One region of the Allobosea sp. 29B genome, then DNA from elsewhere that is predicted to be linked to it. Evidence: predicted binding sites of a transcription regulator. Region 1 holds the regulator's gene; each other region holds the start of a gene.
The links. Region 1 encodes PhoB, which activates phosphate uptake and scavenging genes when phosphate is short. Its sites were predicted from a motif close to TGTCATNNANCTGTCAT; they were not measured.

Region 1 (10,395 bases):
GCGGCGGCGAGAACGCCGGCGATGATGAGGGCGCGCATGAGAAATCCTTTCCCTGTAGACGTTTGGCTACGAAAGCCATGAAGCGGAAGGCGGTCGAAGCCTGCCGCCGGTGACACAAGCATGAACACGCCGCAGGCCAATGGCCGGCAACGCCATCGGCGCTTGCTGCCATCTGACACGGAATCGCCATTTTGTCGCCCCGTAGCTTGCCGCCCGGGCAATCTTCCTGCCTGCGTTGCGGATTCGCAGCTAAGGAAAGGTTGAATCGGCCGCCAATTCGTCGCTCAAGCCGAGCGGAAATGCTTGGAGAGCTTCAGCGCCTGGCCCTGGTAGTTGGAGGTACCGATCGTGCCATAGAGGGCGTCGGGCTCGGCCGCCATGCGCTCGAACGCCAACCGGCCGACCACCTGCCCGTCCTCGAGCAGGAAGGGCACTTCATGGCTGCGGACCTCGAGGACGCCGCGGCTGCCGGGAACGCCGCCGGTGCCGACGCCGAAGCCGGGATCGAAGAAGCCGGCATAGTGGACGCGGAACTCGCCCATGGCCGGGTCGATCGGCGCCATCTCGGCGGCAAAGGCCGGCGGAATGTAGATCCGTTCCTTCGAGGCGAGAATGTAGAACTGATGGGGGTCGAGGATGAGCCGCTTGCGCTTGGCCGGGATCGGCGTCCAGAAATCGTCGATCTCGTAGCCGCCGACCCGGTCGACATCGATGACGTCGGTGAAGCGCTGGGCCTGGTAGCCGACGATCTCGCCCTCGGCGTCGCCGAGATGGATGCTGAACAGGAGACCGTTGCGGATCGTCGCGGGGCCGTCGACCAGAGCGGTGTGGCGATGGACCTCGCGCAGCTCGCGGTCGGAGACGCGAAAGCCCTCCGCCTCCTCCTGGCCAGAGCTCCGGCGGCGGAAGCGCAACTGGTTGAGACGGCTGCCCTTGCGCACCTTGATCGAGAAGCTCGACGGCGAGATCTCGGCATAGAGCTTGCCGGAATAGCCGCCTGCGACGCTGTCGAAGGCTTCGCTGCGGTCGGCGATCAGGCGGGTGAAGACATCGAGCCGGCCTGTCGAACTCTTCGGATTGGCGAAGGCCGAGATCGTCGCCGGCAGTTCGTGCAGCGACTCCATCAGCTCGACGACATAGACGCAGTTCTTCTCGAGGATCGCACCCTCCTCGAGCGAGACTTCGTCCTGGGTCAGGTCGGCGAGCATCTGGGCGACGCTTTTGTTCGGCCCAGGCAGGAAGCTGGCACGGACGCGATAGGCCTTGTGACCGAGACGCAGGTCGAGGCTCGCAGGCTGGTACTGGCTCTCGGCGAAGGCACCGGAGGTCGAGCGCACCATGCCACGATGGACGAGCTTGCGGATGTCCTGGCGCGGCAGCACGCCGGAGGAGCCGGCGAGCGAAGCCGGCCCGGTCGCGATCTCGGCCAGCATGTCGGGCGATGTCGCCATGGCGCTATCAGACCACCTTGTGAAGCGCGGCGCAAAGCCAGCCCGCCGCGAGATTGATCGTTCTTCCTGCCGCACCGGGGAGCCGCTGGCGAGTCCGGCGTGGCGTTGTCCACATGCCGGCGCCACTGCGGCTCATCGGATCTACAGCCGGTTGACAGCATTGACGCTGCGCCGCCGCAAGGCATAACAAGGCCTTCCCGCCGCCCCGGCGAGAGCCGCATGGAGGCGGCACGGAGCCGCGATGATGTACCAGGCCGAAACGCATGGCGTGCGCGTCACCGCCTCGCCCAAGTTCATGGACTCTGAATCCACGCCGGACCAGAGCCGCTATTTCTGGGCCTATACGATCGAGATCGAGAACCTGTCGCCCCGCGCCATGCAGTTGATGACGCGGCACTGGGTCATCACCGACGGACGCGGCGAGGTGCATGAGGTCCGTGGTGACGGCGTGATCGGCCAGCAGCCGGTGCTGCAGCCGGGCGAGCGCTTCAGCTATACCTCCGGCTGCCCGCTGATGACGCCCGATGGCAGCATGCGCGGCGTCTATGCCATGCTCGGCGAGGACGGCGCGCGTTTCGATGTCGAAGTGCCGCTGTTTCCGCTCGACTCGCCCTATGTGAAGAAGGTCCTGCATTGACTACCGCAACACCGACCGGGCAGCGCTACCAGCCGCTCGACATGCTCGCCCGCCTCGTCGCCTTCGACACGGTGAGCCACAAATCCAATCTCGACCTGATCGCCTTCGTCGAGGATTACCTCACCGGCTGGGGCGTAGCCTCCGTGCGCTTCCCGAACGCGACCGGCGACAAGGCGGCGCTGTTCGCCACGATCGGCCCACAGGACAAGGGCGGCGTCGTGCTCTCCGGCCATACCGACGTGGTGCCGGTCGAGGGCCAGGCCTGGTCGCGCGACCCGTTCACCCTGCATGTCGAAGACGGCAAGGCCTATGGCCGCGGCTCGGTCGACATGAAGGGCTTCGTCGCGCTGGCGCTTTCGCTGGTGCCGGATTTCCTCGCCGCGAACCTGAAGACGCCGATCCACCTGTTCTTCTCCTATGACGAGGAGGTCACCTGCCTCGGCGTCGTCGACGGCATCGCCGCGATGGGCAAGAGCCTGCCGCGCCCACGCGCCGTCATCGTCGGTGAGCCGACTTCGCTGGAACTCGCCGACGCGCATAAGGGCATCCGCACCTTCTTCACCGCGATCACCGGCTTTGCCGCGCATTCCTCGAAGCCGCATCTCGGCGCCAGCGCCGTCCATGCCGGCACGCGCCTCGCCGCCGGCCTCGTCGCCATGGCCGATGAGCGCGAAGGCCGGATCGACGAGAGCGGCCGCTTCGATCCGCCCTATGACACCGTCCATATCGGCAAGTTCCATGGCGGCATCGCCCGCAACATCCTGGCCGACCGCGCCGATCTCGCCTGGGAGGTGCGCACGCTTCCGGGCTCCGATCCCGAAGAGGTGCCAGCTCGCTTCGCCCTGCTGTCGGATGAGGTGCTGGCGCGCATGCGCAAGACCGCGCCATCGGCGACGATCGAGACGGTGATGAGCTCGGACGTGCCGGGTCTTGCGCCCGATCCGGGCTCTGAGGCCGAGACGCTGGTGATGCGCCTCGCAGGCCGCAACCGTACCATCGCCGTCGCCTATGCCACCGAGGCCGGGCATTTCCAGCGCGCGGGCCTGCCGACCATCGTCTGCGGCCCCGGCTCGATCGACCAAGCGCACCAGCCGGACGAGTACATCACGCTGGAGCAGTTCTCCGCCGGCGAGGCCTTCATGCGCCGGCTGCTGGCGGAGTGCAGGGCGTAAACAACGCCGTCATTCTCGGGCGAAGCGAAGCGCAGACCCGAGAATCTCCTGACGAGAAGGCACCGACCTGCGCCTTCTCCGGCCTGAGATGCTCGGATCCTGAGATGCTCGGGTCAAGCCCGAGCATGACGTGCGAGATTCACTCCCCCGCCGAGATCTCCGCCTCGACCTCGGCCGGGTCGAAATTGTAGCGGCGCGAGCAGAACTCGCAGGTGACGCCTAGCGTCCCGTCATCGGCGATCATCGCCTTGCGGTCGTCGGCCGAAAAACCCTTGAGCATGCCGAGCACGCGCTCGCGCGAGCAGCGGCAGGCCTCGTGCACCGCAACGGTCTCGAAGACATGGGCGCCGCGCTCATGGAAGAGTCGGTAGAGCAACTGCTCGCTTTCCAGCAGCGGATCGAGCAGTTCGTGATGCTCGATTGTCTCGACCAGCGAGCGCGCCTCGGTCCAGGCGTCGTCGCTAACGCCGTCATCGTCGCCGGCGGCGAGAATCTCATGGCCCTCGGGCGCATCGCCAGGGTGGAGGTCGGCGGCGCGCATGCGCTCGGGCGAGTTCGGCATGAACTGCACGATCAGCCCGCCGGCGCGCCAGGCGAGGCCGGCGCCGGTCAGGACCGAGCCGACGCCGAGGCGGATACGGCTCGGGATCTGCTCGGACTGGCGGAAATACTGGTGGCCAGCTTCTTCCAGGCTCTGCCCGTCGAGCGCAACGACACCCTGATAGCGCGTCGCCTCGCTGCCCTGGTCGACGGTCATGGCGAGGTGGCCCTTGCCAAGCAGGTCGCCGGTCGAGATCGCGTTTGAGTCGATCGCGGCCGCCAGCTGATCGGCATCGTAGCGGGCCATGGCGCGGTAGCAGTCGGGTGCGTTGAAGTCGACGACCAGCATCGACACCGGCCCATCGCTCTTGGTCTGCAGTTGAAAGCGGCCTTCGCCCTTCAGCGTGGTGCCGAGCATGACGGCGAGCGCCGCGGCCTCGGCGAGGACGCGCGCAACGGGCTCGGGATAATGATGCCGCGCGAGGATCCGGTCGAGCGAGGGTCCGAGCCTGACGACCCGGCCGCGCACGTCGAGATCAGGCACGGCGAAGGGCAACACCCGATCGTCGGGCGCGCCCGCGGGCGAACCTTCCGCCATCAGGCCGCCACTCCGCCGAAGCACCAGGCCAGGATGCCCTTCTGGGCATGCAGCCGGTTCTCGGCCTCGTCGAAGACAGCCGATTGCGGGCCGTCCATGACCTGGTCGGTCACTTCCTCGCCGCGCGAAGCCGGCAGGCAGTGCATGAAGATCGCATCCTTCTCGGCACGGCCGAGCAGGCGCTCATCGACCTGGTAGGGCCGCAGCAGGTTGTGGCGCGTGCCTTCCTGGTCGCCCATCGAGACCCAGCAATCGGTGATGACGCAGTCGGCGCCCTCGACCGCAGCTTCGGGTCGGCTGGTCAGTTGCAGCCTGGCGCCCTGGTCGCGGGCCCAGTCGAGCAGCGCCGGCGGGGGTGCGAGCTCTTCGGGCGTCGCGATGGCGAGCTCGAAATCGAGCCGCCCGGCCGCATGGACCCAGGAGGTCAGCACATTGTTGGTGTCGCCGGTCCAGGCGATGCGCTTGCCCTTGATCGAGCCCTTGCGCTCCTCGAAGGTCATGACATCGGCCATGACCTGGCAGGGATGCTGGCGCTTGGTCAGGCCGTTGATCACCGGCACGGTGGCGTATTGCGCCATCTCGACCACGGCGTCGTGGTCGAGCATGCGGATCATGATCGCGTCGACATAGCGCGACAGCACGCGGGCGGTGTCGGCGATGGTCTCGCGCTCGCCAAGCTCGATCTCCTGGCCGGTCACCATCATTGGCGAGCCGCCGAGCTCGCGGATGCCGACGTCGAAGGAGACGCGCGTCCGCAGCGAAGGCTGCTCGAAGATCATGGCAATGACCTTGCCTTCGAGCAGGCGGTCGCCGGCGGCGGCGGGCGTGCGCCGGCGGGCCTTGATGTCCTCGCCGGCCTTGAGGATGGCGCGGAGTTCTCCGGCCGAAAAATCAGAGAGATCGAGAAAGTGACGCGTCGCAGACATCATGCTCACTCCGCCGCCGGCCGGGCGAACTCCGCCTCGACCGCGCCAGCCGCCTTGTCGAGCCGCGCCACCGCCGCGGCCACTTCGCTCTCGCCGATGATCAAGGGCGGCAGCAGGCGCACGACATTGTCGCCGGCGGCGACCACGAGCAGGCCGGCGGCCCGCGCCTGCGCGACGAAATCGGTGTTCGGGGTCTTGAGCTTGAGGCCGAGCATCAGCCCCTCGCCGCGGATCTCCTCGATCACCTGAGGATGCTGATCCTTGAGCTGGGCCAGCGACTGGCGCAGGCGCAAGGCCGTCTTCTGGACATGGTCGAGGAAACCATCAGCCAGGATGACGTCGAGCACGGCATTGCCGACCGCCATGGCGAGCGGATTGCCGCCGAAGGTGGTGCCATGCGTGCCCAGCGTCATGCCCGACGCCGCCTCCTCGGTGGCGAGGCACGCGCCCATCGGGAAGCCGCCGCCAATGCCCTTGGCGATCGACATGATGTCGGGGGCGACACCGTAATGCTCATAGGCGAAGAACTTGCCGGTGCGGCCGACGCCGGTCTGGATCTCGTCGAAGATCAGCATCAGCCCGTGCTCGTCACAGAGCTCGCGGAGCTGCTTGAGGACACGCATCGGCACCGAGCGCAGGCCGCCCTCGCCCTGGATCGGCTCGATCATCAGCGCGGCGGTCTCCGGCCCGATCGCGGCCTTCAGCGCCGCCTCGTCGTCGAACGGCACCTGGTCGAAGCCGTCGACCTTTGGGCCGAAGCCGTCGATGTATTTCTGCTGGCCACCGGCGGCGATGGTCGCGAGCGTGCGGCCATGGAAGGCGCCCTCGAAGGTGACGACCCGGAAGCGCTCGGGATGGCCCTTCGCGGCGTGGTACTTGCGCGCCATCTTGATCGCGCACTCGTTCGCCTCGGCGCCCGAATTGGTGAAGAAAACGCGTTCAGCGAAGGTCGCCTCGCAGAGCCGGCGGGCGAGCTTCTCGCCCTCGGGCATCGTGTAGAGGTTGGAGGTGTGCCAGATGCGCTGCGCCTGCTGGGTCAGCGCCTCGACCAGATGCGGATGGGCGTGGCCGAGCGAATTGACGGCGATGCCGGCGCCGAAATCGAGATAGCGGGTGCCATCGGCGGTGATCGCCCAGGCGCCCTCGCCACGCTCGAGCGCGATCGGGGCGCGGGCATAGGTCGGCAGGAGAACGGAAGAAGCGGAAACGGTGCTCATGGAGCAAAATCCTTGCGGCGAGACAGGAAGGTAGCGCGGAATCTCGGGCCGGGAACGGCAGGGTGGGACGCAAGGCGGCATGATGCCGGCACGATGCGACCCGCCGGCGACATTATCGTCGCTGGCCGCTCCCGCCGTCTCGTCGCGCGTCAAGCCGCATCAAAGGAAAATCCCGATCGCTCAAAAACATAAGCGCCGCCCTTGGGGGCGGCTGCGTCGGGTGACTATGCAAAACCGGCCCGGCCCTGTCAATTCCGGCTGACCTCGCGGCAGCGTTGCCGAATAGACTCACTGTCCGGCCGTCTGCGGCGATTGGCTGGGGAAAAGCCGAATTACGATTCGGCGACTCTTGTGGCCGAGTCAGGCCATCTTGTATGGTCCTCTTCGTCAGATACGACATCTCGTGCGGCGTCTCCTGTATCGTCAGTTCCGGGCGTAACGGCTTCCGTTTTGTAACGGACGCTGCCGGTATCGGATTCCGCCATGATCTCTCCCTATGCCTCGCCGGCCCGCTGGCGAAGCATGACGAAGACAGGTGCAACCCCATGACCGAAGCCGGAGCCTGGACCGACGAACGCGTCGAACTGCTCAAGAAGCTCTGGAATGACGGCCTGAGCGCAAGCCAGATCGCTGCCGAGCTCGGCAGCGTCACGCGCAACGCCGTCATCGGGAAGGTTCACCGTCTCGGCTTGTCCGGCCGGGCCAAGAGCCCCGGCTCGGCCACGCCGCGCCCGCGCAAGCCAGCGGCCCGCCCACCGAGCCACCCGGCCGGCCATCAGAACGGTGGCTCTGGGCTGACTCGCGGCAACACCGCGCTGGCCCCGCAGTTCGCGCCCGAGATCGCGGCCGAAGCACAGGTCGAACGCGCTCCGGCGCCGGCCGAGGACGTGGTCGTGCCGTTCTCCGAGCGGGTCACGATCATGGATCTGCGCGAATATATGTGCCGCTGGCCGATGGGCGACCCGACCACGCCGGAGTTCCGCTTCTGCGGCGGCCGCAGCGCGACCGGCATGCCCTATTGCACCTATCACGCCCGGATCGCCTACCAGCCGGCAGCCGACCGGCGCCGCGACCGCAAGCCCATCCGCGCCTGAGCGCTCGGAACTGAGTGGCACGACCATGAAAGCCGGCCGAAAGGCCGGCTTTTCGTTGTCGAGGCAGTTCCTGTGTCAAAGCAGGAAGTGAAATCCGAAGCCCAGGATGACGAAGCCCGCCGCGACGACCTGCGCCACGAAGAGCGGCTGCAGGCGCGAGGCCTTCTCGGCTTGATCAGCGGCCTTCTCGGCCCGCGACATGTGGTCCCTGGCCTTGAACTGCTCGGGACCGCCATCCCCTTCCAGATCCATCCGCACCGTGATGAACGCGATGACCAGGCCGAGTATGCCGAGACCGAAGAAGCCGACCAGGCGGAGCGCGCCATAGCCGACGCCGATCAACAGCGCGGCGAGAAAGGGAAAGGCGATATAGTCCCATTTGGTGAAGCGCATGAAGGCAATCTGCGGGAACCGCGCATCGTCGTCCAGCCGATGCAACCGAACGCCAAACGGCAAGGAGAGAGCATGGGTCCTGTCGAATATGCCTGCGCGCTGCCGATCCGGGATGGGCAGCTCCTGTTGGGCTTGCGGGCTCCGCACCGCCGGAACCGCCCCTCCTGCTGGGATACGATCGGCGGCCATGTCGAGCCAAGCGAGGCCGTCGAGGCCGCCCTCGTCCGCGAGCTGCAGGAAGAGCTCGGCGTCACGACGACGGTCTTCCGCCGTTTCGAGACGATCGAGACGACCGAGACGGATGGCGTCACGCCCGCACTCTGGCATCTGTTCGCGGTCATCGAATGGACCGGCGGCGAGCCCAGGATCAGCAATGACGAGCATAACGAGATCCGCTGGTTCACCTTCGATCAGGTCCGATCGCTGACCCCGCTGGCATCGGAGGCCTATCGCCCGGTCTTCGCCCGGCTGGCCGCGGCTTTCGGGCCGGAAGCGTAGGCATCAGCATGGCGACATTCGCGACCTACGCAGGCGCGGCGCTGGCGGAGATCGCCGGCTGCTACGCCTTCTGGGCCTGGCTCAAGCTCGGCAAGCCGGTCTGGTGGCTGCTGCCGGGCCTGGGATCGCTCGCGGCTTTCGCCTGGCTGCTGACCCTGCTCGACAATCCAGCCGCCGGGCGCGCCTTCGCCGCCTATGGCGGCGTCTATATTGTGGCGTCGCTGGCCTGGATGGCGCTGGTCGAGAAGATCGCGCCCGACCACTACGACCTGGCCGGCGCCGCGCTCTGCCTCGCCGGCGCGGCGGTGATCGTCGCCGCGCCGCGCTGACAGAAGCGCTCAACTTCGCGCAAAAGTCTCGTCGAAGGCATAGCCGGCGCCGCGCACCGTGCGCAGCGGGTCCTTGGCATTGGCGGGCGTGATCGCCTTGCGCAGGCGCCCGACATGAACGTCGACGGTGCGCTCGTCGATATAGACGTCGCGGCCCCAGACGGCGTCGAGCAATTGCGCCCGGGAATAGACCCGGCCCGGCGCCTGCATCAGGAACTCGAGCAGGCGGAACTCGGTCGGTCCGAGATGCAGCTCGGCCCCGGCACGGCGGACACGGCGGGTGGTGCGGTCGAGTTCGAGATCGCCGGCAGCAAGTAAGCCGGCAACGTGGCCGGGCTTGGCACGGCGCAGCAGCGCCTGGATGCGGGCGATCAGCTCGGGCAGCGAGAAGGGCTTGACGACATAGTCGTCGGCGCCGGTGGCAAGGCCGCGCACGCGCTCGGTCTCCTCGCCGCGGGCCGTCAGCATGATGATCGGCACGCGCTCGGTGTCGCGGCGCGTGCGCAGGCGCCGGCAGAGCTCAATGCCGGAGAGGCCGGGCAGCATCCAGTCGAGCAGGACGAGATCGGGCGTATGGTCGCGCAGATGCAATTCGGCGTCGTCACCGCGCGCCACGCTGTCGACCTCGAAGCCCTCGGCCTCAAGATTGTAGCGCAGCAGCAGGGTGAGCGGCTCCTCGTCCTCGACGATCAGGATGCGTGCGGGCATGTCAGGGTCCGTTCAAGCCCCGCCAGTTCAGCCATTGGCTGCCGGCAGGTCGACGAGGATGTTGGTGGTGTCGAGCTTCGGCCGGGTTTCGTCCATGGACTGGCCGGTGACGAGGTAGTGGATGGTCTCGGCGATGTTGGTGGTGTGATCGCCGATGCGCTCGACATTCTTGGCGCAGAACAGGAGGTGCGTGCAGAAGGTGATGTTGCGCGGATCTTCCATCATATAGGTCAGGAGCTCGCGGAACAGCGAGGTGTAGAGCGCGTCGATCTCGTCGTCGCGGCGCCAGACATCCATCGCCTTCTGCTCGTTGCTAGCGGCATAAGCGTCGAGCACGTCCTTGAGCTGGGCCTGAACCAGGCGGCTCATATGCTCGAGGCCGACCACGGCGCGATGCGGCGGCGAGAACTGGCCGGAGATCGCGACGGCGCGCTTGGCGATGTTCTTGGCGAGGTCGCCGACACGCTCGATGTCGGCGGCGATGCGGATCGCCGAGATCAGCTCGCGCAGGTCGTTCGCCAGCGGCTGGCGGCGGGCGATGGTCAGCACCGCCTTTTCCTCGACCTCGCGCTGGAGATTGTCGAGGCGCTGGTCGGCGCTGATGATCTTCTGGGCGAGCGCGGTGTCGCGGCGCACCAGCGCCACGGTGGAGTCGCCGAGCATGCGCTCGGACATGCCGCCCATCTCGGCGAGGCTGCGGCGCAGCCCTTCGAGATCGGCGTCGTAGGAGCGGACGATATGGTCGGACATGGGGCGTATCCTTGGGGCTTGCCGACGCTTCGGAATGTCAACCGAAACGGCCGGTGACGTAGTCCTGCGTCTGCTTCTTATG
Region 2 (10,395 bases), 2.6 Mb from region 1:
GCCGGCTTGGCGAGGTCCTGCCAGTCCTTCGGCTCGGGCAGCTTGTTGGCCTTAGCATAGCGCTCGTTCCACATGATGCCGTAGCCGGACGCGGCGAAGCCGAAATAGAAGCCGGCCGGGTCGTTGATCGGATAGGAGCCGATCTTGTCGGGGATGCCGGTCGCCTTCGGCTTGTAGGCAGAGAGCAGGCTCTTGCCTTTCAGCACCTCGAAGGCGTCGGGCGCTGAGGCCCAGAACAGGTCGACCTGATTGTTGGCCTTGGTCTCCTCGACATATTTCACGCCGGCATTGGTGTTGCGGTTCTGGACCTCCAGCGTGACACCGGGCACTGCCTTCTCGAAGGCCTTCTTGATCGGGTCGGTGACGTCCTTCGAGAACGAGGTCACGACCGTGACCTTGCCCGACGGCGCTTGCGCATGAACAGCCGAGGCGGCCAGGGCCAGTCCGAGCGCCGAGACGAGCGCGATCCTGCGTGTAAACATCCAAATCCTCCCTTTCGTCTTCTGTGCCCGCCGACGTCGAGGCCGGCGGCTGGCAAAACCGGTGAATCCGGATTGCCGTTGTCGCAAAACTGTCACAAAAGGCGCAGGCGTGTCATCCCGCTCATTTGCCGCGGGGCGGACTAAGTTGGTGAGAGGCCGTTCCGATGCTGGGCTGGTTCCAGAAGCTGCTGCCGAAGGAAGACAAGTTCTTCGTGCTGTTCGAGCGTCATGCGCAGACGCTGCAGGCGGGCGCCGCGGCGCTCGACGGCCTGCTCAGCGGGGCGACGCCGATCGAGGCCGGCTGTTCCGAGATCTTCGCCGAGGAGAACCGCGCCGACGCGATCGCCGGCGAGGTCATGCTCGAGGTCGGCCGCACCTTCATCACGCCCTTCGACCGCGGCGACATAGAGGAACTGATCGGCTCGATGGACGACGCCATCGACCAGATGCAGAAGACTGCCAAGGCGATCCGCCTGTTCGAGGTCGAGAGCTTTACGCCCTGCATGCAGGAGCTCGGCAAGACGGTCGTCGCAGCCTCGCAGAAGGTCGGCGAGCTCCTGCCGATGCTGCGCGACATCAAGAAGCACGCGGTCGGCATCGGCGCGCTCGCCAAGGAGATCGGGGCAATCGAGGAGCACTCCGACCAGCTTTACGATCAGGGCCTGAAGGAGCTGTTCAAGGCCCATCGCGGCACCGACGCCATGGGCTTCATCGTCGGCGCTGAGATCTACGACCACTTGGAAAAGGTGGTCGACCGCTTCGAGGACGTCGCCAAGCGCGTCAGCCGCATCGTGCTCGAACACCTCTGAGCGGCGCGGCCTCCTGTGGACTTCGCCAGCTTCGCCCCTGCCCTCCTCTTCCTGATCGCCGTCGCGCTGCTGTTCGATTTCCTGAACGGCCTGCATGACGCCGCCAACTCGATCGCGACCATCGTCTCGACGCGGGTGCTGGCGCCGCAATGGGCGGTGTTCTGGGCCGCCTTCTTCAACTTCATCGCCTTCCTGTTCTTCGGCCTGCACGTCGCCCAGACGGTCGGCTCCGGCATCATCCAGGCGACGATCGTCGACGACCGCGTGATCTTCGGCGCACTGACCGGCGCGATCGTCTGGAATGTCGTGACCTGGATCGCCGGCATCCCGTCGAGCTCGTCGCATGCGCTGATCGGCGGGCTGGTCGGCGCCGGCCTGTCCAAGGTCGGCCTCTCGTCGATCGTCTGGTGGGGGCTCGGCAAAACTTTCCTCGCGATCTTCATGTCGCCGGCGATCGGCTTCGCGCTGGCGCTGCTGCTGGTGCTGATCGTCTCCTGGACCTTCCTGAAGGCGGCGCCGATCAAGGTCGATTCGACCTTTCGCCTCCTGCAATTCGTCTCGGCCTCGCTCTATTCGCTCGGGCACGGCGCCAATGACGCGCAGAAGACGATGGGCATCATCGCCGTGCTGCTATTCTCGCACGGCATGATGGGCGAGACCTTCTCGGTGCCGTTCTGGGTGGTGATCTCCTGCCAGGCGGCGATGGCGCTCGGCACGCTCTGCGGCGGCTGGCGCATCGTCCACACCATGGGCTCCAAGATCACCCGCCTCTCGCCGCAACAGGGCTTCTGCGCCGAGACCGGCGGCGCCATCACCCTGTTCCTGGCGACCTATCTCGGCGTCCCCGTCTCGACCACGCACACCATCACCGGCGCGATCATCGGCGTCGGCGCGGCAAGGCGGGTCACCGCAGTGCGCTGGGGCGTCGCCCGTGGGATCGTCTTCGCCTGGATCGTCACCATGCCGGCGGCGGGCCTGATCTCGGCGCTGGCCTATGCTCTGTCAGGCTTCTTCCTGACCGGCCGTTGAGGCGCTTCCGCCTCTAGTTGGAATCACACCGTCTTTCCGGGGCAGGCCGAAGGCCTGAGCCCGGAACCCAGAACCGATGCCCTCTCCGGAAAAGCGCGTCGGCCACAACGCCATCCTGACAACCGGCATCGGTTCTGGGTTCCGGGCCCTTCGCTGCGCGAAGTCCCGGAATGACGGCGTGGTTCCGCATGAAATCGGCATGCTCTAGCCGAGCAGCGGCAGCGCATAGGTCGGGCTACGCCCGGCGCGGGCAAAGAGCGCAAGACAGCTCGACGGGTCCATCCCCGCGCCATCCCAAGCGATCTCGCCGCGATGAATGCCGCCGCCGATGAAGACGCTGTCGATGCCGGCGCCTTGCGCACCGGCGATGTCGTGCTCAAGCGAATCGCCGATCGCCACGACCCGGCTGCGGTCGAGCCCGAGCTTCGCCTGGCAAGTGCGATAGATTCGCGGCTGCGGCTTGCCGTGATAGCGCACGGCGCCGCCGAGCTGCTCATAGGCCCGCGCGACGAGGCCCGGCGCTTCCTGCAGACCACCCTCCGGGCTGGCGCGGTGCAGGTCGGGATTGGCACAGAGCATCGGCAGGCGCCGCTCACCGGCAGCCTTGAGCAGATCCATCCAGCCGGCTACCGACTGCCGTGGTGGGTCCATCGTCATCAGCAGGATGAAGTCAGCGATGGCGACATCATCGACCAGGTCGAGGCCGAGCCCCTCCGCCAGATGCACCTCACCCTCGCGCGCCAGCAGCAGGCAACGGTGGCCGAGCGTGCGGTGGAACGGCTCGTCGCGCGCCCTCAGCGCCTCGCGGGCATCGTCCCCGGCCGAGACGACCTCGTCATAGAGCTCGCGCGCAAAGCCCATCTTCGCCAGCAGCACGGCGTTCTCGGTTCCGCGGCGCCCGGAATTGGAGAGGATGATCACGCGCTTGCCCGCCCGGCGCAGCATCTCCAGCGCCGCCACGGCTCCCGGATAAGGCCGGACGCCGTCATGCAGCACGCCCCATTGGTCGAGCAGGAAGCCGTCATAGCGCGGCATCAGCGTCGCGAGGCTGTCCGGAAAGGTTGTAGAGGAGCGCTTTTGCATCATCAGGATTGAGGCGGAGCCTGCTCTCGTCGTGGACAAGGCCACTTTAGTCGTAAGATCAGGGGTCCGGTCCGGCTGGAATATGACAGTTTTGTGTCACATACTATAGCCAGCTCATAATCAAGATCGACCGGGAGAGACGCCGACTATGACCAAGATGCTGACTTGCCTGTCCGCCACGACTTCGTTGCTCCTTAGCCTCGGGCTCACTGGGGCGGCGCAGGCGCAGGACGCCTGCCCCAATCGCGGCCAGCTCGACACGATGTATTGCGACGCTAACAAGGACCTGGTCGCCGACGTGCCGACCGAGGCCTCGAAGCTGAAGGATCCGTCGGCGCTGGTCTGGGCCTATACGCCGGTCGAGGACCCTGCCGTCTACGCCAACATCTTCAAGCCGCTGACCGACCATCTCGCCGCCTGCACTGGCAAGCGCATCGTCTATTATCCCGTGCAGTCGAACTCAGCCGAGATCGAGGCGATGCGCTCGGGCCGCCTGCACTTTGCCGGCTTCTCGACCGGCCCGACCGGCTTTGCCGTCAACCTCGCCGGCGCGATCCCGTTCGCCGCCAAGGGCTCCGCCGCCGGCGTGCGCGGCTACAACCTCGTCGCCGTGGTCAAGGCCTCCAGCCCCTATCAGAAGCTGTCGGATCTCAAGGACAAGAAGGTCGCCCACACCTCGCCCTCGTCCAATTCCGGCAACCTCGCCCCGCGCGTGCTCTTCCCCGAGCATGGGCTCGAGGCCGACAAGGACTACAAGCCGCTGATGTCGGGCGGCCATGACAAGTCGATCCTCGGTGTGGTCTCGGGCGACTATGACATGGGCGCGGTCGCCGGTGACGTCTATGAGCGCATGATCGTGCGCGGCACGATCAAGAAGGAGGACACCCGCGAGATCTATCGCAGCGCGATCTTCCCGACCTCGTCCTTCGCCTATGCGCACGACCTCAAGCCCGAGCTCGCCAAGAAGCTGACCGACTGCTTCTTCTCCTTCCGCTTCACCCCGGAGATGACCAAGGAGTTCAACGGCGACGATCGCTTCCTGCCGATCACCTACCAGAAGGACTGGGCGGTCGTGCGCGATGTCGCCGAGAAGTCGGGCACGCCCTACAACAAGTCGGCCTACGACACCGAAGCCAAGCGCGAGGCCGACGAGCTCGCCAAGAAGAAGGCGCAGCAGCCCGCGCCGGCCAAGGCTCCCTGACGCGAAAGCCATAGCAAGCTCATGAGCGCGCTTCCCGCCGCAGAGGCGCCCGGCCATGGCCGGGCGCTCATCATCCGCAACCTCGTCAAGGAGTACCGCAAGGGGCAGCCGGTCCTGCGCGACATCTCGCTCAGCGTCACCGAGCCTGGCATCGTCGCGATCATCGGCCCGTCCGGCACCGGCAAGTCGACGCTGATCCGCTGCATCAACCGGCTGGTCGATCCGACCTCCGGCTCAATCATGCTGGGCGGAACCGATCTGGCGAAGCTGCAGGGTGAGCCGCTCAGGGCCGCACGCCGGCGCCTCGGCATGGTCTTCCAGGAATACAACCTGGTCGAGCGGCTGACGGTGATCGAGAACGTGCTCTGCGGCCGACTCGGCTATGTCCCGGTCTGGCGCGCCTGGACGCGGCGCTTCCCCGAAGAGGATATCGCCCGCGCCTTCGCACTGCTGGAATCGGTCGGGCTCGGCGACTTCGCCACCCGCCGCGCCGACCAGCTCTCCGGCGGCCAGCGCCAGCGCGTCGGCATCGCCCGCGCGGTGATGCAGGAGCCGGACCTCATCCTCGCCGACGAGCCGACCTCCTCGCTCGATCCCAAGACCTCGGTCGAGATCATGGAACTGCTCGCCAAGGTCGGGCGCGAGCGCAATATCCCCGTGCTGGTCAACATCCACAACGTGGCGCTGGCTCGCCGCTATGCGCTGCGGATGATCGGCATGTCGAAGGGCCTCGTCGTCTATGACGGCCCGCCGGCCGGGCTGCAGGACAGCCATCTCGCCGAGATCTATGGCGGCGAAGGCTGGATGGAATGAGCGCTCCTCCCCTCAGCGAGGGCCTCAGCCTGCGCGCCCGTGCCTTCCCGCCGAACTGGCCGCTGCGCCTCGGCGCGGTGCTGTTCGTCGCCTATGTGATCTATGCGGCGGGGATCGTCGACATCCGCTGGGAGCGTTTCGTCCAGGGCCTCGGCAATGGTGCGCGCTTCCTTGGCCGCATGTTCCCGCCGAACCTGGCGCAGGACAAGATGCAGCTGCTCGCGCAGGGCATGCTGGAATCGCTGCAGATCGCCATCATCGCGACCGGCGCCGGCGTGCTGCTCGCCCTGCCAGTCGGTCTCTGCGCCGCCCGCAACCTGATGCCGCTGCCGGTGACGATCCTGGCACGCGGTTTGATCGCGCTCTGCCGGACCTTCCACCCGGTCATCGTCGCCATCCTCTTCGTCAAGGCGGTCGGCTTCGGCGCGCTCGCCGGCATCCTGGCGCTGATCGTCGCCACCATCGGCTTCATCGCCAAATTGATCGCCGAGGCGATCGAAGAGATGTCGATGAAGCCGATCGAGGCGCTGCGCGCCGCCGGCTCACCCTTCCTCTCGGTCGTGGTCATGGGCGTGGTGCCGCAGGTGCTGCCGCGCTTCATCGGCTTTGCCGCCTACCAACTCGACTCGAACCTGCGCAATTCCGCCCTGGTCGGCCTCGTCGGTGGCGGTGGCATCGGCGCCACCCTGTTCACCGCCTTCCAGCGCTTCGACTACGACTTCGTGCTGACCATCATCATCGCGATCATCCTGGCGGTGATGGCCGGCGAGATCCTCTCGGCCTTCATGCGCCGGGTCTACCAGGACGAGGCGCCAAGCGGCGAGGTCAAGGCCGGTGCCAACGGCCCGGTCTGGCACCGCTTCACTGCGGCCGAGCGCGGCATGCGCCTCGCCTTTTGGGCCCTGGCGGCGCTGGCGCTGGGCTGGTCGGTCCAGACCATCGAGGTGATTCCGGAATTCCTCTATGACGCGCCGGCGCAGACGGCCGACCTCTTCGCCAGGATGTGGCCGATCGACTGGGCTTACTTTCCCAAGACCGTGCAGCAGGCGCTGATCGAGACGCTGCACACCGCGACGCTCGGCACGGTGCTGGCGATCCTCATGGCGACGCCGGTGGCGCTGATGTGCGCCCGCAACATCTCGTCCTCGGCCTGGGTCAACACGCTCGGCCGCTTCATCCTGGTCGCGACCCGCTCGGTGCATACGCTGGTCTGGGCGCTGCTCTTCGTCGCCGTGTTCGGGCCCGGCGCGCTCGCCGGCGTGATGGCGGTGGCGGTGCATTCGATCGGCTTCACCGGCAAGTTCCTGGCGGAGGCGATCGAGGAGGCCAAGCCCGGCCCGATCGAGGCGCTGCGGGCGGCGGGAGCACCCTGGCGTTCGGTGCTGCTCAAGGGCTTCTGGCCGCAGGTGAAGCCGGCCTTCCTCGCCGTCAGCCTGTTCCGCTGGGACATCAATGTGCGCGAGAGCGCCGTGCTCGGCCTGGTCGGCGCGGGCGGCCTCGGCGTCGCCCTGCAGGCGGCGATGGACAATCTCTACTGGGATCAGGTCGGGCTCGTGCTCGTCGTGATCTTCGCGGTGGTGGTGGTCACCGAGATCGTCACCGCGACGTTGCGCGCGAAGGTGATCTGAGCGCAGGACCGACAGCCCGAGACGGGAGGCAGGCGCCTCCCGTTTCAGGCCCGCAGCAAGGGCAGCAGCTGGTCGCCCTGCCGCCTGATCTCGGGCAGATAGGGTGTGTCCGACAGGACGAAATAGCTGATGCCGAGGTCACGGTACTTGCGCAACGAACGCGCCACGTCCTCGGCCGAGCCGACCAGCCAGGTGGTGCCGGCCCCGCCGCCGCCGAACTTGCCCGGCGTGGTGTAGAGATTGTCGTCGAGCACCTCGCCGCGGCCTTGCAGGTCGAACAGGCGCTGCTGGCCGACAGCGACGCCGCGCCGATGGTCGTTCCAGCCGCCGCCCTTGCCCTGCGCCATCTCGGCGACTTTGACCTGCGCATCCGCCCAGGCCTGCTCCGTGGTGTCGCGAACCAGGGTCGTGATCCGCAACCCAAATTCGAGCGGCGGCAGGTCGCGGTCGAGATCGCGGCTCAGCCTCTGCAGCCGCTCGATGCGCTGTCTGATATCCTCGAGCGGCTCGCCCCAGAAGAGCTGGACGTCCGCGTCAGCCGCAGCTACCCGCTCGGCCGCCTCGGAGGCGCCGCCGAAATAGAGCCTGGGATGGCGCCGAGCGCCGCGCTGCTCGATACGCGGCACTACGGTCGATCCGTCGACCCGGAAATGCTCGCCGGCGAAGTCGACATTCTCTTCAGTCCAGAGCCGGCGGACGAGGCGCATGAACTCCCTGGTGCGGCCATAGCGATGCGCCTGGTCGCCCTCGCTGTCGCCATAGGCGGCGAGATTGTCCTTGCCGGAGACGATGTTGATGCGCACGCGCCCGCTGGTCAGGTGGTCGAGCGTCGCCACGGCGGAGGCGAAGTTCGCCGGCCGCCAATAGCCCGGGCGGATCGCGATCAGCGGCTCGAAGCTGGTGGTGCGGGCTGCAAGCGCGGCCGCCACCGTGAAGGTGTCCGGCCGGCCCCAGCCGGTGCCGATCAGCGCGCCCTTCCAGCCGTGCTCTTCCAGCGCCCTGGCGTGGCTGGTCAGCGTCTCCAGGCTGTTATGGCCCTTACCCGCGGAATCGCCGCGATGACCGGGCTCGACGACATTGGGGATGTACCAGAGGTATTCGGATTCAAGGCTCATATCGTCGTGTCGCAGTCGGCCGGTCAGCAAGTTTGCAGCTCGCCCGAAGACAGCATCGGGCAGCATTTGCGCGTGCCCCAGACTGCGCGCCCGCTCAGCGCCGCGTCAATGAAACGTTCTTTCAAAAGAACGATGCAGATGGAATAACGACCTCCGCTTTTGCCCGAAGGGAGAAAGCCGTCCTCGATCGACTCATTTTCAAGCCCCTGTCGGGTGTTCAGCCGCAAGGCAGCCTCTTCAGATGGGCGAAAACAGGCCGCCGCAGAGCTGCCCGGCCGTAGAGCCTGCGGCCAGCGTCATGCAGCCATGGCTGAGATGAGCGCTGCGCTCGCTGCCGAGCCGGGCCGCAGACGAGCTGAACTTCGCCAGCAGATCGGAATCTGACAAAGGGCGCCCCCGGTCGCCGCGTGCGGTCATGGTCTCGGATTCCACGATTTGCCCCGATTTGAGGATAATGCGCAGGCGCGCCAGTCTCTCCGCCGGGAAACACCAGGAGAATTCGGCCGCTTCGACCAGCCTTATACGTCGCAGCATGCCCTGGATCGCGGGATCGGCGAGGCCACCGCCGCCGATCTCCTCGGCGCCAAGCCGCCCGCGGACGATGAAGGCGGCCAGCGGGAAGCCGATCGCGTACTGCGCCGCCTCCGTTGTCGCCGGCAGTTGCGCGCCGAGCCGCACGGCTTCATGGAACGTCTCGACCTCGATCAGATCAATGTCCGAAGCCTCGAAGTCATACCCGCCAAGAAGGCTGCTCGCCGCCTCGATCGCCGGTTGCGCCCAGCGGCAGACCGGCCATGGCTTGAAGTACTGGTCGAGGATCAGCCAGCGCTCTCCGAGATCGGCCCAGATCGCGGCCTGCTCGGGTGCCTCCATGGTGATCGCCGGCGCGCCGGTGAAGCCGTCCTTTGCCAGATAGGCCGCGCTGACGCCGGCGAGAGCGCCCCAGCCCGAGCCGTCCTTGACCATGGTCGGATGGTCGATGCAGCGCATCATCTGGCTGCGCGGGCCGTGATATTCGGCGATGCCGAGCGCGTGGCGGGTGCGCTCGCTGTCGAGGCCAAGCAGATGAGCTGCGACGGCGGCACAGCCGAGCGCATTCCAGGCGCCGGAGGTGTGGTAATCGCAGGCGCTGGCATGCAGGGCGATCCCGGCCCGTGTCGCGATCTCGTAGCCGAGGACGAGGCAGGTCAGTAGCGCCTCGCCGTCGAGAGCGCCCTCATCGAGCAGGCCTTCGGCATCGGCGACAGCAAGTAGCGTAGGCAGGATGGCGACGCCGGCATGGCCCTTGGTCAAGGCGTGGCCGTCATGGGCGTCGAAGGAATCGATCGTCGTCGCCCCGGCGAAGGCAGCACCCGCAGCGCTCGCCCGACGCCCGTCGAAGAGCAGGCGTGCGCCCTTGTGCCCGGCGCCGAGATGATCGACCGCGAAATCATGCGCGATGCGGGACAATTGCGTCTGCCGCCCACTAATCGCGACACCGACGAGATCGAGCAGGCAGCGGCGGGCCTGATGGACAACCTCCGGCGGCAGCTGGGCGAAATTCAAGCCATGGATGAAGTCGATCGGGTCGGTCATGAACGCTGGCTTTCGTTGTGCGAGATCAGGCTGCACAGCAACTCGCCGACCAAAACGGGATCGCTGTCGCGGGCGGTCGGCAGGCGGTGGCGCGCCGTCTCGCCATCGGCCTGCGACAGCTCCGCCATGATGAGACCGGGGCCAGTTCCCGCTCGCGCCAGCTCATGGCCGGACGCATCGAGGATGCGCGATCCGCCCCAGAACGCGGCACCGCCGCGCGCGCCGCAATGATTGGCGAAGAGGGTCGGCAGGCCGTATGTCATTGCGGTATGACCGAGATTGATCTGCCAGCCGCGTGGATTGTCGAAGCCACCGCCGACGGCAGCGAGCGCCGAGGCTGCCGGCAACAGCAGCAGATTGGCGCCGCCGAGGGCGGCGAGCCAGGGCAATGCCGGGTTCCAGGCATCGGCGCAGATCAGCGTGGCGACGCGCCAACCTGCCGCAAGTTCGACCGAAGCGAGATCGCCGCCGCGGGTGTAGACGCGGTCCTCGCGCAGGGCGCCGTAACCCGGCAGGTTGAGCTTGCGATGGACCGCGAGCAGCCTGCCGTTGCGGAAAAGGCCCTGACTGTTAAAGAAGCGGCCCTGCTCGCCGCGTTCGATGAAGCCGGCCGAAACCGTGATGCCGTCAGCCGCCGCGGCGAGACGGTCGAGCAAGTCG
Region 3 (10,395 bases), 870 kb from region 1:
CTGTGCCATCGTCGCGATCCGGCTGCTGCGGGAGCGCCGGCAGGTGACCCGGCAGGCGAGGGCGCTGACGGCCGATGTCGAGAAGCTGAGCGACCGGCTCTGGGTGCTCGCCGACAGCGAGGAACGCTATCGCAGTCTGATCGAGGCGCAGGGCGACCTGATCGTGCGCCGCAGCGAGGGCCGGATCATCTACGCCAACGCCGCCTATGCAGCGCTGATCGGCAAGAGTGAAACCGAGGCCGTCGGCAGCGTCGAGCAGCCGCGCGTGCGCAGCGCCCGGCCGGTGCAGGCCCTGCCGGGGGGCGCTCGCGTCGTCGACGAATGCATCGAGACGCAAGAGGGCGAGCGTTGGCTCTCCTGGGTCGAGACTGTCGTCCCTGTCGCCGCCGGCCAGACCGTGCTGCAGCGGGTCGGCCGCGAGATCAGCGGGCGCATCGCTGCTGAAACAGCGCTGGAGGAAGCGCGCAGCCGGGCCGAGGAGGCGAGCGCCGCCAAGTCGCGCTTCCTGGCGACCGTCAGTCATGAATTCCGCACGCCGCTCAATGGCATCCTGGGGATGGCCGACCTGCTCGGCGACACCAGGCTCGACCCGGAGCAGGCGACCTATGTCAAGGCGCTCAGAAGCTCTGGCGAGGCGCTGCTCGGTCTCGTCGACGACATCCTCGACTTCGCCAAGGTCGAGGCCGGCAAGCTCGAACTCGCCGACGCGCCGTTCGATCCTGCCGCGCTGATCGAGGACGTCACCGAGCTGATGGCGCCGCGCGCCCAGGCCAAGGGCATCGAGATCTCCACTTTGCTCGGGCCCGCCCTGTCGGGAAGGCTCGTCGGGGATGCGGAGCGCCTGCGCCAGATCCTGCTGAATCTCGTCGGCAATGCCGTGAAGTTCACGCAAGCAGGCGGCGTCGGTATCGAGGCGGATGCTGTCGCTGGTCAGTTCGTCGTCGCCATCGCCGATACCGGGCCGGGCATTCCGGCCGAGCGCCTGGCGACGATCTTCGAGGAGTTCGAGCAGGGCGGCATGACCGGCCATCGCGACCAGGCCGGTACTGGTCTCGGCCTCGCCATCGCCCGCCGGCTCGCCCGCGCCATGGGCGGGGAGATCGAAGCCGGTAATCGCGCGGAGGCCGGCGCATTGTTCCGGCTGGCCTTGCCGCTGCGATCTGACATGGCCGGAACCGCGCGCCCGGCCTCGCCGAACTGGCAGGGTCGGCGGATCCTGGTGGCATCCTCGGCGCCGTTCAGCGCGGCCCATATCGCCGCTTGCCTCGAACGGACGGGCGCGCAGGTCCTGCGGGCTGGCGATCACGCGCAGGCCTTGGCGGCGCTCGCCGGCGATTCGGCCCTGTCCGCGGTGCTGGTCGACCGCAATCTTCCGGGCGGCGAGGTCGAGGCGGTGGCGGCCGCGGCGCGGCGCGCCGGTGTCGCCGATATCGTGATCATGCTGGCGCCGGCCGAGCGCCGCAGCTTCGGCTCTCCCTATGCCGCCGGCTTCAGCGGCTTCCTCGTCAAGCCGGTCCGGGCGCGTTCGCTGCAAGTGCGGCTCGACCCGGTCGAGCGGTTGCAGCACGCAGCCGAGGCGGTGCCGGAGGGCGATGCGTCGGCGCAACAATCCGCCGCCGGTTTGCGAGTTCTGGTCGCCGAGGACAACGAGATCAACGCGCTTCTGCTGACTCGCACGCTGGAGCGGCTCGGCTGCATCGCGGTCTGGGCGCATGATGGCGGCGAGGCTGTCCGCCTGGCCGAAGAGGCTCGTTCCGGCCGGTCGGCAGGTTTCGATCTTGCCCTGCTCGATGTCCGCATGCCGGTGCTGGACGGGCTCGCCGTCAGCAGACGGATCCGTGCGGCTGAGAAGGCGCAAGGCCTCGCCCGGATGCCGATCGTCGCCGTCAGCGCCAACACGGCGGAGGATGACAGGCGCGAGGCGCTCGCCGCCGGCATGGATGATTGCCTGGCTAAGCCACTGTCACGCGACCAGCTGCGTGGCTGGATCGAGCGGCTTTCGCAGCTGCGAACGGCACAGATGCTGTCGGCGTAAGCCACGGTTTGCTCCACAGGCGGTTGGCTTCGTCATCACAGTGACGTAGTTTTGTCGCGATCCCGTAAGACGGTCGGCGCAGAGCTGTCATGCGCCGATCCGAGATCGCAGGGGCCAGACCGTCTATGACGCACGACGTTTTTCAGGGTTCCCGTCAGCCGGCAAAGCAGAAGCTGGCCGGCCAGGCCCTGTTGCAGCGTTTCTCCCCCTCGAACCTGCTGGCTGCCGGCAAGCAGCTTGGCGGCTTCGCTTTCCCCGGCGCTGACGCTCTGTCCGGCACGCTCGGCCGCTCCGGCACGCTCGAGGTCCGATTGGCGCGTGGCCCGCGCGAGATCTGGCGGGCGCAGCGCCTGCGCTACCGCGTGTTCTACCAGGAGATGTCGGCCAAGCCCGATGTCATCTCGCGCATGTTCCGCCGCGACGCCGACCGATTCGACGCCGTCTGCGATCATCTCCTCGTCATCGACCATGCCGCGCGCGGCCGCTTCGGCGGGATCAAGCCCAAGGTCGTCGGCACCTACAGGCTGATGCGCGAGCAGGCCGTGGCGAAGCTCGGCGGTTTCTACACCCAGTCCGAATTCGACATCGCGCCGCTGCTGGCGCGCCATCCCGACATGCGCTTCCTCGAGCTCGGCCGCTCCTGTGTGCTGAAGCCCTACCGCACCAAGAAGACGGTGGAGCTGCTCTGGCACGGAATCTGGGCCTATTGCCGCCATCACCGCATCGACGCGATGTTCGGCTGTGCCAGCCTGGACGGCACCGACCCCGACATGCTGGCCCTGCCGCTCAGCTTCATCCACCACCACGCCACCGCCCAGGGCGACTGGCGCGTCGTGGCCCAGCCCGATCGGCATGTGGCGATGGATCGCCTGCCTGCCGGCATGGTCGACGCCAAGCTCGCGCTGAAATGCCTGCCGCCGCTGGTGAAGGGCTATCTGCGCCTCGGTGCCCGCTTCGGCGCCGGCGCCGTGGTCGACAAGCAGTTCGGCACCACCGACGTGCTGGTCATCCTGCCGGTCGCTGCGATCGACCGGCGCTATATCGAGTATCTCGACGGCGACGCCGGACGCTACGCCGCCTGAGCGTGATCACTCGCCCGTGGCGGCGAGGTCGCGCAGCGCCTGCCGGTACTCCGGATAGTGGAAGGCATAGCCGAGTTCGCGCTTCACCAGCGCGTTCGAGACGCGCTTGTTCTCGCCATAGAAGCTCGCCGCCATCGGCGAGAGTCTTGCGGGGTCGAACGGGGTTTCCGGCGGTGGGGCGAGTCCGGTGACCTCGGCGGCGAAGCTGACGACATCCTGCGGCGGCGCCGGCTCGTCATCGGTGACGTTGTAGATCGCGCCGGCGCGCGGCGCCTCGATCGAGGCCATCAGCACGCCGGCGATGTCGTCGACATGGATGCGGTTGAAGACCTGGCCGGGTTTGATCAGCCGGTTGGCGGTGCCGCCCCGCAATTTGGTGATCGGATTGCGGCCGGGGCCGTAGATGCCGGAGAGGCGGAAGATCTGGACCGGCTTGCCGCTGCGTTCGCCGAAGGCGAGCCAGTCCTGCTCGATCTCCAGCCGCTGCCGCGAGCGCTTGCTGGTCGGACGGCACTCGGCGGTCTCATCGATCCAGGCGCCGCCATGGTCGCCATAGACGCCGATGGTCGAGAGATAGCCGATCCAGCGCAGCTTCTCGGCGGTCGCGAGCTTGTCGGCGAGCGCGCCGAGCACCGGATCGCCGTTCTCGTCGGGCTGGGCCGAGACCAATACGGCATCCGCCTCCGCGACGAGCTTTGCCAGGGGCGTCGACACCGCAAAGCCGCCGAAGACCAGCGTGTGCAGCCCTTGCTTGCTGAGCTCGCCGGCCTTCTCTGCCGAGCGCACCGTGCCGGTGACCTCCCAGCCCTTCGCCAGAGCGGCGCGCGCGAAGAACCCGGCGGAATAGCCGAGGCCGAAGATGACGAGCTTCATGCAGGTTCCAGTTGGTTCGGAGAAGGCTGAGCCCATTCGGCCCTGACCTCGGGGTCGGTTTCCCGCGCGAGGCGGGCGGGCGCGAGTTTCGCCGCATGGCTCGGCACGAGCTGCCAAAGTGCCCAGGCCGCCATCGCCCTCACCAGGGGCGAGGGATCGTCGAGCAAGGCTTCGGCGCTTGCGGCCAGAGTTGGATCATCGCTGTTGCCGATCGCGATCAGGACATTGCGGATGAAGCGGTCGCGGCCGGTGCGTTTCACCGGCGTGCCGGCAAAGAACGTGCGGAAGGCGGTGTCGTCGAGCCCGGCGAGGTCGGCCAGCGGCAGGGCCTCGAGCTCGCCCTTCAGCGCCAGGCGCGTTTCTTGCGAGGCTTCCGCGAACTTGTTCCAGGGACAGACGGCCAGGCAATCGTCGCAGCCGAAGACGCGATTGCCGATGCCAGCGCGGAACTCGGCGCCGATATGGCCCTGATGCTCGATCGTCAGATAGGCGATGCAGCGGCGCGAATCGAGCTGGTAGGGGGCCGGGAAGGCCTTGGTCGGGCAGATGTCGAGGCAGCGCGTGCAGGAGCCACAATGGTCGCGCTCGGGCTCGTCCGGCGTCAGCTCCGCCGAAGTGTAGATCGCCCCGAGGAAGAGCCAGGTGCCATGCTGGCGCGAGACCAGCACCGTCTGCTTGCCTTGCCAGCCGAGCCCTGCCGCCTGCGCCAGCGGCTTTTCCATAACCGGGGCGGTGTCGACGAAGACCTTGACCTCGGCCTCGCCGCGCGCCGCCAGCACGCCGGCGATGCTCTTCAGCTTGCCCTTGATCACGTCGTGATAGTCGCGCCGGCGGGCATACAGCGAGATCGCGCCGCGATCGCGCTGCTCCAGGACGGCGAGCGGATCGCCTTCGCCGGCATAGCTCATGCCGAGCATGACGACCGATCGGGCGGCCGGCCACAGGGTCGCCGGATCGGCACGTTCCGCCGTGCGCTCGGTCAGCCAGGTCATGTCGCCGTGATGACCAGCCCCCAGCCAGCCGGCGAGGCGCTCCGGCGCTTCGGGGATAGCGTCGACCGAGGCGACGCGCATGACAGCGAAGCCTTCAGCCTTGGCGCGCGCAGCGATCGCGGCCTTGAGCTTGTCGCCGCTCAGAAGTCCAGGTCGTCGTAGTGGGCCGAGGGCGCCATGCCGGGAATCCGGTCGCTCAGCAGCGGCCGGAAGCTCGGTCTGGACTTGATCCTCGCATACCATGCGCGGGCAGCCTCATCCTCGTCCCAGGGCACGTCGCCGAGATAGTCGACGCAGGAGAGATGCGCCGCCGCGGCAAGATCGGCATAGCTCAGATTGTCGCCGGCGAGCCAGTTCCGTTTCGCCGTCAGCCAAGCGATGTAGCGCAGATGATAGCGCACATTGCCGCGCGCCGCGCGGATTGCACTCATTTCCGGCGGGCCGCCGCCCTCATCCCGGCTCATGAAGCGCTTCATCACCTTCTCCAGCACGAGCGGAGCGGTGATTTCCTCGTTGAACTTGATGTTGAACCAGTCGAGCAGCCGGCGCACCTCGATGCGTCCGCCGGGCCCCTCCGGCAGCAGGCGCCGTTCGGCCAGCGCCAGCCCGCGGGTCTCGTCGAGATATTCGGCGATCGGTCCGGGGCCGGGCACGACGAGGCCGCTATCCTCGCGCAGCACCGGGGTCGTCCCGGCCGGATTGAGCTCGAGGAACTCGCGCCGCCGTTCCCAGACGCGCTCTTCGACCAGCGTGGCGTCGAGGCCGAACTCGCCGAGTGCGAGCCGGATGAAGCGCGAATGCGGACAGAGCGTATAATGGTGAAGCGTGGCCATCGATTGCTGGAACTGAGGACGGTTCGGGTGGGGTAGGCCGGCGCTGATGCAGCGCAATAGAGCGCCCCCCGTATAGGCCTGCCGGCTAAGCCTAACAACCCGGGACCGGGTGAAGTGGCGGATTGCGCAGAAATCCTTGCCGGTCTGGTAACCAATTTGCAAAGACCCTGCGCCATAGCTTTAACGCGTGTGGTGCAGCTTTGTTGCGTCGCACCAGCAAGGCTCGGAAGGACCCTCCCATGCATGACCTTCTTGTCGCCGCCGTGCTCGGCGTGGTCGAAGGGCTGACCGAATTCCTGCCGGTGTCCTCGACCGGCCACCTGCTCCTGCTTGGGCATTTCCTCGGCTTCGAATCCAAGGGCAAGTCCTTCGAGATACTGGTCCAGCTCGGAGCGATCCTGGCGATCCTGCTGGTCTATTTCCGCCGCCTGCTCGACATCGCCCTGCGCTTGCGCACCGACCCGTCCGCGCGGCGCTTCGTCCTCGGCGTGCTCGTCGCCTTCCTGCCGGCGGCGGTGATCGGCGCGCTGGCGCACGGCTTCATCAAGGGCGTGCTGTTCAACCCTTTCCTGGTCTGCTGCACGCTGATCGCCGGCGGCCTCGTCCTCCTCGTCGTCGACGAGCTGGAACTCGAGGTGAAGCATCACGACGCCACCAAATTCCCACTGCCGATGTATCTCAAGATCGGCTTCATCCAGTGCCTTGCGATGGTGCCGGGGGTTTCACGCTCGGGTTCGACCATCGTCGGCGCCATGCTGCTCGGCGCCGACAAGCGGGCTGCGGCCGAGTTCTCCTTCTTCCTGGCGATGCCCACGATGGCCGGCGCCTTCGCCTATGATCTCCTCAAGAACTACAAGGAGCTGACGACGAACGATGTCGCGCTGATCGGCATCGGCTTCGTCACCGCCTTCGTCTCGGCGCTGATCGTCGTCCGCAGCTTCCTCGACTTCGTCTCGAAGCGCGGCTTCACGCCCTTCGCCTGGTGGCGGATCATCGTCGGCTCAGCCGGCCTCGCCGGGCTCTGGGTCTTCGGCTGAGGCGGAACCTTCGCCGTCATTCCGGGGCAGGCCAAAGGCCTGAGCCCGGAACCCATGAACACTGCCCTTCTCCGTCATGGTCGGGCTTGTCCCGACCATCCACGTCTTCGCTTCCCTGATCGCGTGCGGTGTTCAAGACGTGGATGCTCGCCACAAGGGCGAGCATGACGAACTGGAATAGCGTCGGTGTTCATGGGTTCCGGGCTCTTCGCTGCGCGAAGCCCCGGAAAGACGGGTCAGCCCGACACCGGCCCACGCCAGGTTCCTAGCAGCATCTCCAGGAAGCGCTCCGCCGCTGGCGCGAGCTTGACGCCGCGGCGCCTGACCACGCCGATGGTGCGCGAGACTTCCGGGTCACGGATCGGCCGCGTCACGATGATCGGGTGATTCTCGCCCGGCGTCGCCAGCTTGGGCAGCACCGAGATGCCGAGGCCGGCCTCGACCAGGCCGAGCGAGGTCGACAGATGCGTCACCTCGAAGGACCAGTCGAGCCGGACGCCGACCTTGACCAGTGCTGCATCGAGGATGGCGCGATTACCGCTGCTGCGGCTGACCGTGACCAGCGGATGGCCTTCGAGATCAGTCCAGCTCAAAGCTGATTTCTGCGCCAGCGCATGATCATGCCGGCAGGCGAGCACAAAGGGGTCGTCGATCAGCGGCTCGAAACTGAGTTCGCTGTCGGAGCCGCCGATCAGATTGATGCCGAATTCGACCTCGCCACGTGCCACTGCCTCCAGACCGTCATTGGCCGAGAGGTCGAGGATGCGGAAGCGGATGTTCGGATACTGCACCTGGAAACGCGCGATCACCGAGGGCAGGAAGTAGAAGGCGGCCGTGGGCACGCAGGCGAGCGCGATCAGCCCGGCGCGGCGGCTGCCGAGATCGCGCATCGCGAAGATCGAGGTATCGAACTCGTCGAGCATGCGCCGGACCAAGGGCAGCATCTCGCGTCCGACCATTGTCAGCGCGACCCGGCGCGTCGTCCGCTCCAGCAGCGCCGCCCCGACCGCGCTTTCCAGCCGCTGGATGCGCCGGCTCAGGGCCGGCTGGGACATATTGAGCGCCTCGGCGGCGCGGTGGAAGCCGCCGAGCTCGACCACCGAGATGAAGGCGCGCAGATCGAGGGCTTCGAAATTGATGCTCATGGCGTATGAATAGCGCCGATCTCTGCATTTCACAGCGATTATTCGATTTGGGAAGAGAGAGCATCGCCAATCGCCGGGTGACGCCCTTGTCCGCTCCCTTCCAGCTTCCGCATGCTCAGGCCCTGCGCATCCCCTGCGTGCTGATGCGCGGCGGCACCTCGCGCGGCCCGTTCTTCCTGGAGCGCGACCTGCCAAGCGATCCGGCGGTTCGCGATCGCGTCCTGCTCGCAGCGATGGGCTCGCCGCACATGCTCCAGCTCGACGGGCTCGGCGGTGGCAATTCGCTGACCAGCAAGGTCGCGATCGTCAGCCGCTCCAGCCGGCCGGATGCCGATGTCGAGTATCTCTTCGCCCAGGTCGCGGTGGAGCGCGCCCATGTCGATCTCAGCCCCAATTGCGGCAACATGCTCTCCGCCGTCGGCCCCTTCGCGATCGAGGCCGGCCTGGTGCCGGCCGCCGACGGCGAGACGATCGTGCGCATCCACAACCGCAACACCGGCGCGCTGATCGAGGCGGCCGTGCAGACGCCGGGTGGCGTCGTCGCCTATGACGGCGCAACCGCGATCGATGGGGTCGCCGGCACGGCCGCCCCGATCAAGCTCGGTTTCCTCGAAGCGGTAGGCTCGAAAACCGGCGCATTGCTGCCGACCGGCCTCGCTCGCGAGGAGATCGACGGCGTCCCGGTGACGCTGGTCGACTATGCCACGCCGATGCTGCTGGTGCGGGCAGGCGATCTCGGCCTCGCCGGCGATGAGACGCCGGCCGAACTCGATGCGAATGCCGCCTTGCTGGCGCGCCTGGAAGAGCTGCGCCGCGAAGCGGGCCGCCGCATGGGTCTCGGCGACGTCAGTGGCCGCGTCATTCCCAAGGTCGGGGTGCTTTCGCCGGCGCGTCGCGGCGGTAGCCTGACCTCGCGCTATTTCACACCGGATCGCTGCCATCGCAGCCATGCCGTCACCGGTGCGCTCTGTGTCGCCGCGGCGAGCCGGATCGCCGGCAGTGTCGCAGCCGAGATGCTTTCCCCCGAGATCGGCTCGTTGGTCGCGGTCGAGCATCCGAGCGGTGCCATCCAGGTCGACCTTGCGCTCGACGCAGCCGGTCAGGTGGTCCGCGCCAGCCTGGTGCGCACCGCGCGCCGCATTTTCGAAGGTAACGTCATCGTCCCCGCCAGTGCGATCCTCGCGCTTGCAGAGAGGGCGGAAACGGGAGGAGAACTGACCCATGACGATCACGCGCCGCCATCTCTGCAGCCTGATCACAGCCGCCTTGGCCAGCACCTGCCTGCCTGAGTTCGCCCGCGCCCAGGCTGCCTTCCCAGACAAGCCGATGAAGCTCCTGGTGCCCTACGCCGCCGGCGGCGGCACGGACGCGATCGCGCGTCTCGTCGCGCAGGGCGTCGGCGAGCGGCTCGGCCAGTCGCTGGTGGTCGAGAACAACGGCTCGGCCGGCGGCAATCTCGCCACCGCCCAGGCGGCTGCGGCCTCGCCCGACGGCTATACCGTGCTGATGGCCAATCAGGGCCCGATGGTGGTCAATCCGCATCTGTTCAAGAATGTCCGGGTCGACCCACTGACCGCTTTCGACCCGCTGACGCTGATCTCGGCGGCGCCGCTCGTCGTGGTGGTCGCGCCGAACTCGCCGCACAGGACGCTGGCCGAGCTCGTCGGACAGGGCCAAAAGAATCCGGGCAAGCTGACCTATGGCTCGGCCGGCAACGGCTCCGCCAGCCATCTGGCGACGATCCTGCTGGCGCAGACCGCGCAGTTCGAGGCGGTGCATGTGCCTTATCGCGGCGCCGGACCGGCGCTGACCGACCTGCTCGCCGGCAACAGCGACTTCATGATCACCACTGTGCCCTCCGTGCTTGGCCTGATCGAGGGCGGCAAGGTCAGGGCGCTGGCAGTGACCGGCAAGGCGCGCGCCAAGCTCTTCCCCGACGTCCCGTCGGTCGCCGAGAGCGGCTGGCCGGACTACGAGGCGACCGCCTGGTACGGCTTCGTCGTGCCCAAGGGCACGCCCAGGGATATCGCGGCGAAGCTGCGCCAGGCGACGGTCGAGACCATCAACAGCCCGCTCATCCGCGAGCGGCTGCAGAACGAGGGTGCCGAGCCGATCGGCAACAAGCCCGAGGAGTTCGCCGCGATGATGGAGGCGGAGTCGCGCCGCTGGGCCGGGATCATCAAGCAGGCCCGATTGGCGATTAACTGATGGCGTTCTACGCGATCCGCTTGTCGGCGGAATCGCAGAGATCGGCGACGACGCAGGTCTCGCAGGCCGGACGCAACGCCTTGCAGGTGTAGCGCCCGTGCAGGATCAGCCAGTGATGCGCGTGCCGGCCGAACTCGGCCGGCACTGCCTTTTCCAGCCCCAGCTCGACCTGCAGCACATTCTTGCCGGG

Region 2: a site for PhoB is predicted at 3,486-3,502, ahead of phnD (phosphate/phosphite/phosphonate ABC transporter substrate-binding protein). Genes of this name have one in related genera too.
Region 3: a site for PhoB is predicted at 2,066-2,082, ahead of GV161_RS15290 (GNAT family N-acyltransferase). Genes of this name have one in related genera too.

What each region holds. Positions count from the first base shown of each region.
Region 1 covers NZ_LR733817.1:2,273,912-2,284,306, reverse strand. The annotation lists gene GV161_RS11185 (hypothetical protein) at 1-38, opposite strand, end outside; gene GV161_RS11180 (2'-deoxycytidine 5'-triphosphate deaminase) at 285-1,451, opposite strand; gene apaG (Co2+/Mg2+ efflux protein ApaG) at 1,696-2,088, shown strand; gene argE (acetylornithine deacetylase) at 2,085-3,260, shown strand; gene GV161_RS11165 (Hsp33 family molecular chaperone) at 3,400-4,398, opposite strand; gene argF (ornithine carbamoyltransferase) at 4,398-5,327, opposite strand; gene GV161_RS11155 (aspartate aminotransferase family protein) at 5,330-6,541, opposite strand; gene GV161_RS11150 (GcrA family cell cycle regulator) at 7,087-7,635, shown strand; gene GV161_RS11145 (hypothetical protein) at 7,711-8,028, opposite strand; gene GV161_RS11140 (NUDIX hydrolase) at 8,101-8,526, shown strand; gene GV161_RS11135 (YnfA family protein) at 8,535-8,855, shown strand; gene phoB (phosphate regulon transcriptional regulator PhoB) at 8,865-9,563, opposite strand; gene phoU (phosphate signaling complex protein PhoU) at 9,591-10,313, opposite strand; gene pstB (phosphate ABC transporter ATP-binding protein PstB) at 10,351-10,395, opposite strand, start outside.
Region 2 covers NZ_LR733817.1:4,876,188-4,886,582, reverse strand. The annotation lists gene GV161_RS23720 (extracellular solute-binding protein) at 1-482, opposite strand, end outside; gene GV161_RS23715 (DUF47 domain-containing protein) at 647-1,291, shown strand; gene GV161_RS23710 (inorganic phosphate transporter) at 1,307-2,320, shown strand; gene GV161_RS23705 (TIGR01459 family HAD-type hydrolase) at 2,525-3,403, opposite strand; gene phnD (phosphate/phosphite/phosphonate ABC transporter substrate-binding protein) at 3,561-4,604, shown strand; gene phnC (phosphonate ABC transporter ATP-binding protein) at 4,626-5,417, shown strand; gene phnE (phosphonate ABC transporter, permease protein PhnE) at 5,414-7,045, shown strand; gene GV161_RS23685 (LLM class flavin-dependent oxidoreductase) at 7,090-8,160, opposite strand; gene GV161_RS23680 (hypothetical protein) at 8,184-8,387, opposite strand; gene GV161_RS23675 (MmgE/PrpD family protein) at 8,398-9,735, opposite strand; gene GV161_RS23670 (nitrilase-related carbon-nitrogen hydrolase) at 9,732-10,395, opposite strand, start outside.
Region 3 covers NZ_LR733817.1:3,145,721-3,156,115, forward strand. The annotation lists gene GV161_RS15285 (response regulator) at 1-2,035, shown strand, start outside; gene GV161_RS15290 (GNAT family N-acyltransferase) at 2,161-3,117, shown strand; gene GV161_RS15295 (SDR family oxidoreductase) at 3,124-3,990, opposite strand; gene queG (tRNA epoxyqueuosine(34) reductase QueG) at 3,987-5,099, opposite strand; gene GV161_RS15305 (glutathione S-transferase family protein) at 5,123-5,815, opposite strand; gene GV161_RS15310 (undecaprenyl-diphosphate phosphatase) at 6,055-6,852, shown strand; gene GV161_RS15315 (LysR family transcriptional regulator) at 7,089-7,997, opposite strand; gene GV161_RS15320 (4-oxalomesaconate tautomerase) at 8,084-9,286, shown strand; gene GV161_RS15325 (tripartite tricarboxylate transporter substrate binding protein) at 9,219-10,205, shown strand; gene nth (endonuclease III) at 10,213-10,395, opposite strand, start outside.